One region of the Shewanella donghaensis genome, then DNA from elsewhere that is predicted to be linked to it. Evidence: predicted binding sites of a transcription regulator. Region 1 holds the regulator's gene; the other holds the start of a gene.
What was found. The regulator sigma-54, encoded in region 1, starts transcription at its own class of promoters, with help from an activator protein. The targets are predictions, from matches to a motif close to GTTGGCACGNNNNTNGNNT.
Positions count from the first base shown of each region.

Region 2: FPK91_RS12735 (HAD-IIB family hydrolase) is a predicted target of sigma-54. The motif match lies at 3,436-3,454, and genes of this name have one in related genera.

Region 1 is NZ_CP041783.1:2,565,045-2,573,214, reverse strand. Features, by position in the region: gene FPK91_RS11050 (transposase) at 226-519, opposite strand; gene mgtE (magnesium transporter) at 988-2,349, opposite strand; gene FPK91_RS11040 (HPr family phosphocarrier protein) at 2,560-2,832, opposite strand; gene rapZ (RNase adapter RapZ) at 2,900-3,748, opposite strand; gene ptsN (PTS IIA-like nitrogen regulatory protein PtsN) at 3,745-4,188, opposite strand; gene hpf (ribosome hibernation promoting factor) at 4,191-4,478, opposite strand; gene FPK91_RS11020 (RNA polymerase factor sigma-54) at 4,502-5,992, opposite strand; gene lptB (LPS export ABC transporter ATP-binding protein) at 6,125-6,856, opposite strand; partial or broken gene lptA (lipopolysaccharide transport periplasmic protein LptA) at 7,090-7,629, opposite strand; gene lptC (LPS export ABC transporter periplasmic protein LptC) at 7,616-8,170, opposite strand, start outside.
Region 2 is NZ_CP041783.1:3,001,557-3,009,726, reverse strand. Features, by position in the region: gene FPK91_RS12755 (hypothetical protein) at 1-74, shown strand, start outside; gene FPK91_RS12750 (ASPIC/UnbV domain-containing protein) at 322-612, shown strand; gene FPK91_RS12745 (tetratricopeptide repeat-containing diguanylate cyclase) at 862-2,742, shown strand; gene FPK91_RS12740 (hypothetical protein) at 2,750-3,208, opposite strand; gene FPK91_RS12735 (HAD-IIB family hydrolase) at 3,502-4,353, shown strand; gene FPK91_RS12730 (glycosyltransferase family protein) at 4,355-5,575, shown strand; gene FPK91_RS12725 (sugar phosphorylase) at 5,618-7,360, shown strand; gene FPK91_RS12720 (methyl-accepting chemotaxis protein) at 7,467-8,170, opposite strand, start outside.

The DNA of each region.
Region 1 (8,170 bases):
TATTCCCTGTCGCATTTTCTTTGGTGTTATTTGCTAGCCCTTGGGGTGACTGCAAATAACCTTCATGAATAAAATTGACAAACTTGATGATGCTTGGTCTCTTTAATGCTATTCGCATCGAGTGACACTCATTAACTTCCGATGGGGGCGGGTGTTAATCCCATCAAGTTTGCCTGAACTGTTTCATGGTTTATTTGTTCATATTCAATGCTCATGAGTTACGACTTATGGGTTTGCGCTTATAGATAGTAACTGCTGATTTAATTGAGCTATTTTGAGCTGTAAATGAGTTATTTCAGAGACTAAAACGCTTTTTTGTTTCTCTTTTATCGATTTATTCGATGAGAAATTAACATTACTTATGTTTGCTGTGTCTTTTTTCTTTACCCACTGATAAACGGTTTTAGCTGATATATAGTATTGTTTTGCTACGTCAGAGATTAGGCGATTATTCTGTTTTACTTCAGCCACAACTTGTTGTTGAAAATCTGCTGAATAAATTTTTGTTTGTGCTGACATGGTGGCTCCTTATAAGTACTAGTGTTTACCGGTGTTTCGAAGGAAAGTAGACTATTCGACTTCCCACAAGCTACAACCTAAATGCTTATAAAAGTGACATTCATTGTGATAGAGGTTGAAAAAAGTAACTAATAATTTCATCATTTTCTCCTGGTGCAATTCTCATTTATAAGACTTTTTAGTCACCAATTTGGTCAAATTAAGAACTACCTCTTTAGTGATATATTATTTAATGGAATAGTTGTGCCAATTTTGAAATAAATATTTTATTGTTATTTAACAGTACCTTAATGTTTTAACGTATTAGCTCTAAAAATTTATCATGTTCTATATTGGTGCGTTGGTACAACTTTGGTGCGTTATTTATAAAATTGGTAAATAAAAATAACCGCTGTAAACAGGTGATTTTGAAACGAAAAAAAACGGTGTGAATACACCGTTTTCTGAAGGATATTTAAATCTTGGTAGCTACATCAGGAATATGGTCGCCAAGCCTAAAAAGGCAAATAGACCGATAACATCAGTGACAGTGGCTAACACCATACCGCCAGCAAGCGCAGGGTCGATATTGAGCTTTTTCAGCATCAAAGGAATACTGGCTCCAGCAAAACCTGCCACGGTCATATTAATCAGCATTGCACCGCCAATTAAGCCGCCAAGTGCCATATCATCTTTCCATAACCAAACTGCGAGAAACACTAACAATGACCACATTATCCCGTTAAGGAAGCCAATGGCCAGCTCTTTACCTATCAACCAACGGGAATTACTTTGGCCAATATGACCGAGCGCGATACCACGTATCACCAATGCCAGAGTTTGGTTACCTGCCACGCCACCCATACTCGGTACAATGGTCATAAGAATCGCAATGGTAGCAAATTGCTCTAGGGTGCCTTCGAACAGATTACTCACTGATGCTGCAAGGAGTGCTGCAAATAAGTTAATCGTGAGCCATAGAGAGCGTCTGAAAGTACTTTTTAGTACTGGACCAAAGGTATCCTCATCGTCATCCATACCTGCCATTCCCATCATAGAATGTTCGGCGTCTTCACGAATAACATCGACCACATCATCAATGGTAATACGACCTAATAATTTTTGTTCTTGATCTACTACAGGAGCGGAGATCCAATCATGTCGTTCAAATAATTGCGCGACTTCATTATCTGGCATATCTACCGGAATACTTTCTAATTCAGGATCCATGATACTGCGGATCGTAGAGTTAGGATTACAAGTCAGTAAATCTGCTAGGCGAACACCGCCCAATACGTGATCGTTTCGATCAACGACATAAAGTGTATCTGTGGTATCAGGTAAGTTTCCTCGCTGGCGCAGATAGCGTAAAACCACATCAATATTGACGTCGGGTCTTAAGGTGACGGTATCTGTGTTCATGATACTGCCAGCAGTATCATCAGGGTAGGCCAGGGCTTGTTCGACACGGTGACGATCTTGGCTACTCATCGATTGCAGTACTTTTTTGTAAACTGCATCAGGTAAGCTTCTTAAAATATAAGCTAAGTCATCGGTGTCCATTCCTGAGGTTGCTTGGGCTACTTTTTCAGGTGTCATACCGCTGATAAGTGAATCTTTTAACTCTTCCCCCAATTCTTCCAGGATTTCACCTGCTTGTTCATGATCGATTAGCTGCCATAAAACTTGACGTGTTTTTGGGGGGGACGATTCAAGAATCAGTGCTACATCAGAAGCCGCCATATCATGAAGCATATTTCTGACATGGACGAACATACCGCTGCCTAATGCTTGGGTCAGCTTATTAAGACGCTGTTCGGTAAGCTCGCTGTCGATGACTTCGATACCCATTGGCCACTCCTAAAAAAGACGATGGTTAATGTTAACTTAACTCTGTGGAAAGGATGAAGAAGTTTCTAATGCTTGAGAATTTGATGTGTAAATAATGTACGTTTATAGGATGTTGTTGACTGCTGAACTTGAGTATAGCTAACAAATGCAGATAAATATTAGGATTAAAGCTTAAGTGGTTGTGCTAACAATAAGAATGGGGAGTACGAATTAATTTTCTTCGTCAAACTTGTCATTAATCAGTTTGCAGACCGCCTCAAGTGCCTTTTCAGCATCCACACCCTCAGATTGAACTGTAATCACTTTGCCAATGCCACTTTCTAGCATCAATAAACCTAAAACACTGGCTGCACTGGCGTGCTTTTCGCCTTGGATTAGGGTGATGTTTGCTTCAAATTCAGTGGCTAGAATGGCCAACTTAGTTGCCGCTCTGGCGTGTAAGCCAAGCTTATTGCTGATGGTGATTTGTTTTGAAAGCGAGATCGATGGCTTTGAAGATGAGCTCTCTGTCCCAGGTCCAGTGCCCGTTTGAGTATTTTTCTTGGTACTATTATTTAGCATCTAATTCTCTATGGCGAGCGCTCACTTGATGTTTAGAATTGCCAAACCGTTTTGCTAATTGATCAGCGATATAAACTGAGCGGTGTTGCCCGCCGGTACAGCCGATTGCAATGGTTAGATAGCTGCGATTATTACGTTCTAAATGCGGCATCCAGGTTTCAAATAAGTTCTCTATTTGCCAGATAAACTTATTTACCAGGGTTTGCCTGCCTAGAAATTCTTGTACCGGTTCATCAAGACCTGTTAGCGGTCTTAAATCTGTTTCCCAATGTGGGTTAGGTAAAAAGCGCACATCAAACATAAAGTCTGCTTCAGTTGGCATACCATGTTTGAATCCGAACGATTCAAAATGTATCACTAATTCTTTATCAACACTGCCTAATAAAATCTGTCTAACATGATCACTTAAGTCATAAATATTCGTTTGCGAGGTGTCGATATAGTGATCGACTAATTTAGCAATTGGCTCAAGTAATCGACCTTCAAGCTTAATGGCTTCTTGCAAAGAAATTTGATTTTTCGAGAGTGGGTGTAATCTGCGAGTTTCACTATAACGTTTAAGTAAAACTTGATCGTTAGCATTTAAAAAGAAACTGGTTATCGTTGTATCATCGGATAGCAGTGCTATTTGCTCTTGCAGTACTTTTCCTTGCTCTTCGATATTACGAACATCGACGCTGATAGCGACTAGCTCATTACTATCTTTGAGCTGTTCAAGTAGACTACCTATTAACGGTAGTGGCAGGTTATCAACACAATAATAACCTAGGTCTTCAAGCACTCTCAGTGCAACTGATTTCCCCGAACCTGAACGTCCCGATACAATGACAAGTTTCATGCAGTAATAACCTGATAAAGTTCTGTAGCGTCATGACTCTTTCGAAGTCGTTTAAGTATCAATTTATCACTGAGTTTCTCGGCCATGGTAGATAAAGTGCTTAAATGTTGCTGGCACTGATCTGCGGGCACAAGAAGCGCAAATAAAATATCAACGGGTTGCTTGTCAATGGCATCAAAGGCAATGGCTTCTTCGCATTTAATTAAGATAGCAATGGGCTCATCGATATCATCTAATCGACCGTGAGGAATTGCTATGCCATTTCCTATTCCTGTACTGCCCATTTTTTCACGCGCTATTAGACTTTCAAAAATAGCCTGTGAAGATAGGGTCGGGTACTGGGCAGCCATTAAATTGCTGATTAATTCCAGTACCTTTTTCTTACTGCCCGGCGTGGCGCAGGTTGTGCACGCCGGCTGCAGGATGGTGCGAAGTTCCATCGTTAGTGTTTAGTTAGCTTCTCTTTATGTTTAATTACCTGACGGTCTAACTTATCTATCAGGGCGTCTATTGCCACATACATATCAGCATTTCGCGATACAGCAAATACTTCACCGCCTTTAAGGTGCAGTTTAGCTTCGGCAATTTGTTGCAACTTTTGTACATCGAGCACAACGTGAACATTATTGATCTGTTCGAAGTGTCGTTCAAGCTTTGAAAATTTTGTTTGCACATATTCGCGTAAAGATTGGGTTATTTCGATATGGTTCCCAGTCAGGTTAATTTGCATATATCATCCTCCGATTACAATCGTTATAAACTTTTGCGTTGGTTTGACGGAGGGATGAGCATTGCTTCACGATATTTGGCGATCGTACGCCGAGCAACGTTAATCCCTTGTTCAGCCAATAGTGTCGCCATTTTACTATCACTAAGTGGCTTTTTCTGATTCTCTGCAGCAACAAGCTTTTTAATAAATGCACGAATTGCTGTAGAAGAACATTCTCCACCATCATCTGTACTGACATGGCTAGAGAAGAAATATTTTAGTTCAAAAAGTCCCCGAGGGGTGTGCATATATTTCTGGGTGGTAACTCGGGAAATTGTCGACTCATGCATTTCAACGGCTTCGGCAATATCATTAAGCACCATTGGCTTCATTGCTTCTTCCCCGAATTCAAAAAATCCTTGTTGAAATTGCACGATACAATTAGCAACTTTTAATAAGGTTTCATTGCGGCTATCAATACTTTTAATAAACCATTTTGCTTCTTGTAAGTGTCCGCGAATAAATTGACTGTCAGCTTGATTAGAAGAACCTTTCGCCATAGCGGCATATTGCTGATTAACACCAATCTTAGGCATATTATCAGGATTGAGTTCTACTACCCAACGGCCACTCTTTTTTAAAACCGTGACATCAGGAATGACGTACTCGTCTTTAACTGAGGTGATTTGTAAGCCAGGGCGTGGATTTAAGGTTTGAATAAACTCAATCGCTTCACGTAAATCATCTTCTTTAAGCTTGGTTTTACGCATTAACAATCTGAAATCACGACCTGCAATTAAATCCAAATAATCTTTGATAAGTAATTTTACATTGTCTAAACAAGGTATTTCGTCAGGATACTGACCTAGCTGAATCATTAAGCATTCGCTTAAATCTCTGGCTGCCACTCCTACCGGATCAAAATGCTGTACGCGTTTGAGAACAGCTTCAACTTCATCGAGCTCAATTTCTTCGTTGCCTAACGATAATAAAATGTCGTCGGTGCTTTGTGTTAGGTAACCGCGATCGTCAATACCTTCGATAATAGCGGTGGCAATGACTAAGTCATTTTCTGAGAATGGGGTGAGATTTTTCTGCCATTCTAAGTGTTCATATAATCCTTCACTGGTTTCACCTTGAAAAGGCATGTCATCACCAGCTGAAACTGCGCCAGAACCGGATCCCGAACCCGGTGAAGCAGAATAGACTTCATCCCAAGTGGTATCCATTGGTAATTCATCTGGCATCGATTCTTTGGTGAGTGATTCAGTGGTATCGACGGTAGAGGTATCTTTTTCAACGGTAACTTGGCTATTGTCACTAAAGTCGGTATCAGTTTGTTGGTCATTTTCTTTAACCGGCTCTTTAGCTTTTACAAACTCATCTTCGAGCTCCAATAGTGGGTTAGAATCAAGTGCTTGCTGAATTTCTTGCTGTAGCTCCAATGACGAAAGCTGCAATAAGCGAATCGCCTGTTGCAGCTGTGGGGTCATGGTTAAATGCTGACCCATTTTGAGTTGGAGTGAGGCTTTCATGTACCGCTTATCCCTAATTGAATATCATCATCGCGGCTAGATTGGTGGACTCTATATTGTGTTGCTAGAAATAGAATCTAAAAAGAAACCATGTTGGCCGCGAATGCCATACTAAAAACTGATTAGTGCTAACTATAGCTTGAATTGTTCACCTAAGTATACTGACCTAACTTGCTGATTGTCTAAGATCTCAGCAGGTGTTCCTTCAGCAATCAAATTTCCATGACTTACAATGTAAGCTCGCTCACATACATCGAGCGTTTCACGTACATTGTGGTCAGTAATTAGCACACCTAAGCCTCGACTTTTTAGTTGTTGAATTATTTTCTTGATGTCTATCACAGAGATAGGATCTACACCTGCAAAAGGCTCATCCAATAAAATAAATTTAGGATTAGCGGCTAATGCCCGAGCTATTTCAACACGGCGGCGTTCACCACCAGATAAAGCCATACCTTGGCTATCACGAATATGAGTGATGTTGAACTCTTCTAGTAAGTGTTCAAGTTGCTCAATACGTTCATCTGCAGAAAGGTTTTTACGTGTCTGTAATACCGCCATAATATTATCGTGAACGGTGAGTTTACGAAAAATGCTGGCTTCTTGCGGTAAATACCCAATGCCTTTTCGAGCACGTAAATGCATTGGATCGGCGGTCAAATCGTCATCATCAATAAGAATACGACCTTTATCACTTTTAACAAGGCCAACAACCATATAAAACGTAGTGGTTTTACCTGCACCATTAGGGCCAAGTAATCCGACTATTTGACCTGTCTTTACGGTTAGGCTGACGTCTTTTACGACTTGACGACTTTTATAACTCTTGGCGAGGTTTTCAGCTGTTAACGTTATCTGTGTCATCAGTTATTTTGCTCAGCAGTAGGGACAATTGATGGTGTCGTTGTCTCAATTTCGGTTGATTCGATGACTGATTCAGCAGTATTAGTTATGTCTGCTGTGACCTGGTTATTTTCTTCGCTTACGGTTGGCGAACCTTGTTCAACCGCTTTTTCGACATTTTCTTCGACAGCGCCATCTAGCGCTTCTATAGCATCATCTTCTAAACCGTTTGTTGATTCTGGTAAAGGCTGCGCTTCTGGTAAAGAAGGTTCAGCTTTTTCTTCGTCTATGAGTTCAGGATGGTTTTCTGGCTGAAAAATAGTGATAACCCGATCTTTACCGTCGCCTAAGCTTTCTGCAATAAGTTGTTGTTTATCAATATTATAGCTTATTAAGTTGCCCGTCACCTGGCTACCTGCTTGATCCAGTTTGGCATTACCTTTTAAGGTTAGGATACTGGTTGCTAGTTCATATTTAATCTCATTTGCACTGGCTGTACCAATACGACCGTCATCCAACTCCTGTGAGAAGGTGGCTGGATTACCAGTCGCTACCATGGTCTTTCTTGTGCCACTTTCTGTACCAAATGCACGTAATTCGTCTGCATTGATATTAATCGTGCCTTGAGTGACATTGACGGGTCCAAAAAATATCACCTGATTGTTTTTAATGTCAGCTTTTTGGCTGTTAGCAGCAACTTTTAGCTCTTGTTGCAAATCGCCTTCTTTAGCGTAGGCGCTAGAAATACTCACTAAGCTTAGCAGTGAGATGATAAAAATTTTACTTTGCTTCATATGTTCCTTCGACTTGACTTAATAACTCAAGTTCTTGAGCATTTAAATCAGCATAAAGGCCAAGGCCTTGTATATTGAAATCTTGTCCAGTGACAACAATCTGTCTATCTGAGGTCATGATCATCGTATTTAAATCGAGTGATAACATGGTCGTTGTCAAAGATTGTACTGGTTCATCGATGTTTATTGCATCAATAATAACATTATTTTCTAATACTACTTTGCCTGTTTCTTTATTTAGCTTGCCAACGTCTGCAGTTAATTGCCATTCAGCTTTACCGTCATCAGGGTAGATGAGATAAACAGGTTCAGTAAATAAGGTTACATTTGTTTGTTGAAAGTGTTCCATATGTTTAGCTGATACGCGACTTTGCACTACACCTTGTTCGTTAAATTCTGTGCTACGCAAATCATTGGCAATAAAGTCGGGTCGAACAGGGCCTGGCAATGTATTTGCTTCCTTTTCACTTCGCTTTACCTGCACTTGCCAGTAAAGAACCAGAGCGGCACCGAAAAAACCAATTATCGCGAGGGTGACTCG
Region 2 (8,170 bases), 440 kb from region 1:
TTATCCTACAAGGTGTCGTAGAGCTTGATAGCTATAGCTCTACTTGTGGACCTATCTCCGTACAGTCTCGTTAATATTACTTTAAGCTATTGTAAATAAGTGCTTTTGTTTAAATCCTTCTTAATCATATGAATTAATCTTGCTTGTATATACAAGCTTGAGATGGTTAATGATTTCAACTGTAATTGAACATTTTTCAGCAGGCTTTTCAATGGACTTCCTCTTGTTGCTTTAGACTAAATTTTTAATGTGTGGGTTGTTCTGTTTAGTTGCTGAACCATTAAATCTAAATAAACATATGGTGTTTGTTGGTGTTTATTGATGTTGTCAAAGATTGATATCGATTTAATAGAGAATGTTAAGACGAAGCTATGTTGTGCTAGAAAGGTGATACAAAATGCCATTGTTGAGCTCAATGCTTGTGGTCAGCAATATATCAGGATGGTGGGTGCGAGTTTTGCGGTATGTTCACACAGCATGGATACGCAAGTGCATATCGGGCTGGGTTTATGTGAAACCATTGAGTCTGCAAAAGTGACATGGTCAAACTTAAATGTATCGATATTTAAAATTACACAATTGAATACGCAAATTGATACCGAGAGTAAGTGATTTCTAGAGAGTATTTACCACTTACTGACGATTATTAGTATCGATATTAGCGTGATTATAAGCTAACTATATGGCTGAAAACCTTGATGACTACTCACTATTAGTCATTATTATATTACAGGGAATAAGTGTTATAGATGTAACTTAACGTAACAATTATACGATAAATCAATATTTTATAAATAAAGACATATCATGTTCTTATTATCTCGATATACTACAAAAGTGTTATTGGGAGTAGAGGTGAATATGGAGAGGTTCAGTACGAGAAGATTTACAGCATGGCTGTGTAGTTTTCTTTTCGTGGTCAGCGTTAATGGATTTGCAAATGAAGCCTTAATTCAGTTAGAAAAATCAGCTGAGGCACTTTCTCCTGCAGAAGGTATCGAGTTATTAGATCAATTTGATCTCGATAACAGTGAATTTGATGCTGAATCCCAAGCAAAATTTTATTTTCTTTATGGTCAACTTTATGAAAAAACTCGCCAACTAGATTTGTCGATTGCCAGTTACGGTAAAGGCATTGCGTTCGTTAAAGACCTCCCCGTCACTGATGTTTTAGTCGATAGTTACTTAGAACGATCTTTTGCGCATTACCTGCAAACTAATGATCCCAGCGTTTATTGTATCGACAGAAAACAGGCCTTAATTTATGCCCGCCAAAATGATAACTCCCAATTACTGACCAAGGCCTTAACCCAAAACGCTTTTTGTTATACAGAGCCTGCAACGGTGCAAATCGGTATTGATTTACTGGAAGAGGCCATGACGATTGTTGATAAAAGTGACAAGATCAATACACATCGTAAGGCAATGATTTATAACGCGACAGGAAACCTATACCGACAAGTTGGCTTGCATCAGCGTGGTTATGAAAACTTTGAAAAAGCCTACCTAGCCTGGCAAATTATTGATGACAAAGAAGACATGTTTAATATGCAGCACAACATGTTAAGTGAGGCATTAAAGTTAGGTGATTGGAGCAAAGCACAACAAAGTATTCAAGTGCAATTTGCCTTAGCTAAAATGACCAAAGGTTATAAGGATTTACTCTTTTTTGCTAATTTAAACGCAGGTCGTGTGGCGCTTAGAATGAATGAATTTTCTGAGGCGATAACGCATTTAGAAAAGGCTGTCTCTTTACATTACACCACCAAAGAACGTTATTTTAAAACCAGTAATTACCTCTTTTTGGCATTAGCCTATTTAAGAAATGGTGATGCAGATAAAGCCACTGAGATGGCACGAAAGTTTACTCAAGACGAGAGTTTCAGTAAGAATCAACAAAGTATGATCCTTAAAGGAAAAGCGATTGTTGCTTTAGGTGATAACCGACCAGTTGATGCGATGAACATGCTACTGAAAGTCATCGACTCCGAACGGGAAGTTAACCAAAATATTATTAATAAGAAAGTCATCAATTCAGCCCTTGAGCATAATGCGAAACTAGCAGTGTTTGAAAATCAGTTACTGGCCAATAAGCTGGCTATTAATGAATTAAATTGGGAGGCGGCAGAGGATAAAGAGCACATTAATGAGCTTAAATTAAGCTTGTTTTTAGTCTTAGTATTGGTGCTTTTTGCCATGGTGATGGTCTTACTATACTCCCAGCGTTCATTGAGAGCCCGTGCACAAACAGACTTTTTAACCGGTCTTTATAATCGTGGCTATACCTTCACCCGAGGGCAGTATTTAGTTGAAAAAGCGAATAGAAAACAACAGTCAGTTGCGGTGATTATTTTTGATATTGATAATTTTAAACTGATAAATGATACCCATGGTCATCATATTGGTGATCTTGCATTGCAGGCGTTGTCCAAGCGTGCTCAAGCATTGTTAAAAAAACAAGATTTGATTGGTCGTATTGGTGGGGAAGAGTTCCTTATCGTGCTGCCAAACGTTAATTTAAAGCAAGCACTGGTTATTTCTGAGCGTTTAAGAGCCGGTATAGCTGAACAATCTTTCAGTTTTGATGATATCAATCTCGAATTCACCATTAGCTTAGGTGTCGCTGATAATCTTAGCGAGGGCAAAAGCCTAAACGATTTAGCAAAGTATGCTGATGAAGCACTTTACCGAGCAAAGTTTGCCGGCAAGAATAAAGTGTACATTGCTGCAGAGTGCGCATAATTGGTCACTACATATCATCCATGCGATTCACTGCCTGTACTAATTGCTTATATCGTTGATTTAGTGACTCACTGATATTTTGTAATTGGTTATGCATTTCATTATTGGGTATGACACTGACGGTAACATTAAGCCAATTGATAGTTTGACTGTGTAAGTCATGCACATGCTCCATTAAGTCGTCAGTAGTAATATCCGCATTAACATAAAGCTGTTTAGATGAATTGATGATGGACTTTTCAATGTCCTCATCAATCCACGTTTGCAGCAAGGCTTCTGGCATTCTGAGTTTTACGTCTTTCAAGAACTGGGTATTTTCTTGTTGTTTATCGTATAGGTAATGCAGCAACATTCTCGTGCGTTCCACCTTCACCTCATTGATTAAGCGCTCATAGGTGCTGCCGATAGCGACATATACTTCAATTAGATGATCGAGCACTTCAAAAGCTTGATTAAATCGCATCATCTTTCCTTAATAAATAAAACCTGACTGAGCTGTATTTATAAAGTTTAGTTGAATAAGTTTCTTTGTAAAATTGCACTATATTGGTGCGCTTTTTGAATTAAAACCCAGCATTCCTCATTAATATATCCCACGTTATGAACAATGTAATTCTTTTGCGATAAATAAATAGCTAATAAATTCAATGTTTAATATATGGTTTCTCACCAAATTAGTGCGGTCGTTAATAAGCTGGCATGTAACCTGAAACGTTTTTAGCAGTTGAAGAATTGTTTGCGTAACGAAAGGGAATACAGATGACCACACGACCGCTGATATTTACAGATATGGATGGTACTTTGCTTGATCACTTTGATTACAGCTTTTCTAGCGCAATTGATGTGATTGAAGGATTGAATGAAAAGAAAATCCCAATAATCCCCAACACCAGTAAAACCTTCGCTGAAATGGAAAAATTTCAGCAAACAATCGGTTTTAACTCACCGTTTATTTCGGAAAATGGTGCAGTGATATATATCCCCATTGGTTATTTCGATAATCAACCCATAGATACGATTACTCAGGGATATTACTGGGTTAAAGAATTTTGCCAACAAAGAAGCCATTGGCTGTCGTTATTAACGCTCGAAGCAATAGAGTTCGCTGGAGACTATATTGGTTTTTCTTCACTCAGCGCTGAAGAGTTATGTGAATTAACCGACCTAGCACCTGATAAAGCCGCTTTAGCCTTAGTAAGGCATTATTCCGAACCACTGCTGTGGACGAGCGATGAACCGCGTAAACAAGCGTTTATTGAGCACATGAAAAGTCTTGGCGCTAATATGCTACAAGGCGGACGTTTTTTACATGTGGGTGGTCATACAGATAAAGGCCTCGCCATGGATTGGTTAGCACAAGTGTATGCCAACCAATATCAAACCTGCGTACAAACTATTGCCTTAGGTGATAGTGGTAACGATAGTGCCATGCTAGAGGCCGCAGATATCGCCATTCAAATAAAATCGCCAACACATACTTTTCCGCAGATTCACACATCTTCCCAACCTATTCAAAGTAGCCATTATGGCCCTAAGGGCTGGGCCGAGTGCTTACAAGCATTGTTTTTAAACTGTAATTCTTCAACGTCATTGACGCATAAGGAGGCTTAACATGGCTGATTTTTACCAGAATGGGATAGTGACTACGCTACATAACCTTACCCAGCGAACGCATGAAGAAATGGAGCAAGAGTTACTTAAATTTTCTAAGACTCGACCACTAGGGTTGATTTTACCTTCACTATTTTCAGAATTAGAAGGCGAGGCACTCCCGGCAATTATTAATAAGTTGAAACAAGTGCCTTATCTCAATGAAATTGTGATTGGCTTAGATAGAGCCGATAAAGAACAATATCAACAAGCCCTAGGATTTTTTAATCAGCTGCCACAACACCATCGAGTGTTATGGAACGATGGACCAAGACTGCAAGCACTCGATGCCAAGTTAAGTAAGCTTGGTCTTGCCCCTAAAGAACTGGGTAAAGGCCGCAATGTTTGGTATTGCATGGGCTATATTTTGGCATCAGGAAAGACTGAATCGGTGGCATTACATGACTGCGACATTGTGACTTATGAGAAATCCTTACTGGCAAGGTTGCTTTATCCGGTTGCCAATCCACAGTTTAACTACGAGTTTAGTAAGGGGTTTTATGCACGTGTATCCGACGGAAAAATTAATGGCCGTGTGTCACGTTTATTAGTCACACCATTGATTAAAGCCCTGCAAAGAGTGGTTGGTCATAATGAATACTTAGAATTTATGGACAGCTTTCGCTATCCATTAGCGGGTGAGTTTTCATTTCGCCGTGATGTATTAAATGACTTACGTATACCCAGCGATTGGGGTTTAGAAATTGGTGTTCTCAGTGAAATGCATCGCAACTATGCCCACAATCGTATTTGTCAGGTGGATATTGCTGATAACTATGACCATAAGCATCAAGAGTTATCGTTAAATAATGCTGAAGCGGGCTTATCAAAAATGTCGATTGATATCACCAAGGCGTTTTATCGAAAGTTAGCCACTCAAGGTGAAACATTCAGCACAGAAGCCTTTAGAACCTTAAAAGCGACTTACTATCGTATCGCTTTGGATTATGTCGAAACTTATCACAATGATGCTTTGATGAACGGGCTGACAACTGATATTCATATGGAAGAAAAAGCGGTGGAAATGTTTGCTCAAAATATCGTAACTGCGGGTCAGCGTTTTCTTGATAACCCAATGGAAACCCCATTTATGCCGACATGGAGCCGAGTTATTAGCGCCATGCCTGATGTGCTTGAGCAACTAAAAGACGCCGTGGAAGCTGATAATGCCGAGTTTATGTAATCGCGACTCTTGTGTGGTTAAAAAGCATCTTAAGGGGGAAGCATGACAGACATTAAGTCATTAAAGCTTAAGCTGGTTCAGCAGTTAGCTTGTATTTATCAAAATATAAATTTGAGTTGCTCGCTTGATGATATTGCCTCTGAGTTGATCGAGACAATGGTGATAACCAGTAACAGCCTTGAACCGCATCCATATGCTAATCATTGGTCGCAACAAGATGTCATCATGATCACCTATGGCGATAGCATCATCAAACAAGGTCAAGCGCCATTAAAAACCTTGGCTGAATTTATGGATGATTATCTTGAATGCATCAATGGAGTGCATATCTTACCTTTTTTCCCCTACAGCTCTGATGATGGCTTTTCTGTTATTGATTATTCTAGTGTGAATGATGGTCTTGGTGATTGGGCAGACATTAAGGCTATTGCCAGTAAACGGCGCTTGATGTCAGATTTGGTGATTAATCATTGTTCTAGCCGTAGTGCCTGGTTTCAAAACTTCATTAAAGGTGAAGGTATAGGCCATGATTACTTTTTTACCGCTGAAATTGATGATGATCTTTCAGCTGTTGTAAGACCAAGAACATCCGACTTACTAAGGCCAACGCCAACCGCTAAAGGCTTGAAAAATGTGTGGTGTACCTTTAGCCATGATCAAGTGGATTTTAATTTCAGGAACCCACAAGTATTATTAGAGTTTGTGAGAATCATTCGCCAGTACCTTGATGCTGGAGTGAATATCTTCCGTTTAGATGCGGTGGCATTCTTATGGAAAATAGTTGGCTCTAAATCTATCAACCTCGCGCAAACCCATGAAGTGATTCGGTTACTGCGAACGCTGATTGAACACGCTCAGAATAATGCTGTGGTCATTACTGAAACCAATATCCCTAACTCACAAAACCTGACTTACTTTGGTAATGCCAATGAAGCGCATTGTATATACAACTTCTCCTTGCCGCCGTTACTGATAAATACCTTAATTACTGGCAGCTGTTTATACCTCAAACGTTGGCAAATGAGCATGCCGCCGGCCCAAGATGGCACCACTTATTTTAATTTTATTGCGTCACATGATGGTGTCGGACTTAGACCGGTAGAAGGGCTATTGGAACAAAGCGAAATTAACACCCTCGTAGAAACCATGGCGATGTTTGGTGGAAAGATATCCAGCAGGACATCTGAAGATGGACAGCAACAGCCTTATGAGATAAATATCGCCTTAATCGATGCCTTAAAAGGTACGGTAAAAGGTCAAGACCAATTGGGGTTAGCAAGGTTTACTTGTGCTCATGCCATTATGTTCGGATTAGAGGGTATTCCAGGGGTGTATATTCACAGTTTACTTGGCACTCAAAATGACTATGAAAAACTCGAAAATACGGCCCAGAATCGTTCGATAAATCGTCATCGCTGGGATAGTGAGGTCTTAAATCAATTACTGGCAGATGATCACAATCAACATGCCAAAGTACTGGCATCGCTGACGAAATTAATCTGCATACGCACTAAGCAACGCGCCTTTAATCCAAATGCGACTCAGTTTACCTTACACTTGGGGCTGCAGTTATTCGGTTTTTGGCGCCAAAGCCGTGATAGAAGGCAAAGCATTTTTTGTATTAGTAATATTACAGATCAAGCGATGGATTTACCGCTGGGAGAACTTAATTTGATTGGCACTGAAACCTGGTTTGATCTTATTGATGGCGAGGTCATTGCTGATATTACTGCGGTGAAATTATTAGAGCCTTATCAAACGGTGTGGATAAGCAATGTCGCTTAACAGGGCAACCAATAAGGTAATTAACAGGGTGATTAATCGGTTTTTTATTAAGAAAAATGACAAAAAAAAGCAAGGGATTAACCTTGCTATTTTTGTCGATGACTAGTTACTTAGCCAATGTATATAGTTTTAAAATATCATCTAATCCGCTCGATGAGTCATTCAAATTCACCGCGAGTTCCACTGAACGTTGCGCTGTTTCTCGAATAGTTTCAGCTTGATTTCGAATATCGCTTAGCTGAGTGGTAATGTCCCGTGATGCAGCGCTTTGCTCTTCTGATGACGTTGCAATCTGGCTGCTCATATCAAAAACATGGCTTATAGAAGAGACCATCTGATCGACTTCTTGTCCGACAGATTCGATAGCGCCACGACCTTTATCCGCTTGACCAACTATATCAGTGGTGATGTGTGACAAGGTCGTCGTATCTTTCTGCAAGCCTTCAATCATGGTTTGGATTTCTACTGTTGCTTGCTGTGTTCGACTTGCAAGAGTACGGACCTCATCAGCGACAACAGCAAACCCGCGGCCTTGTTCACCTGCTCGAGCCGCTTCAATTGCAGCATTGAGTGCCAGTAAGTTTGTTTGCTCAGAAATACTGTTAATGGTGGTCACTACAGCACCAATATTGGCTGCAGCTGTCGATAATTCCGTTACCGAGTTAGAAGCTTCTGAAATCCGGCTAGTTAAAGTACCAATGCGCCCAACGGCTTCAGTGATTTGGGTTTGGCTATTATGGGCTTGGGTCGAATTCAGCTGAGTCTGTTCAGAGGTATTTGAGGCATTATGAGAAACCTCTTCAATTGCCG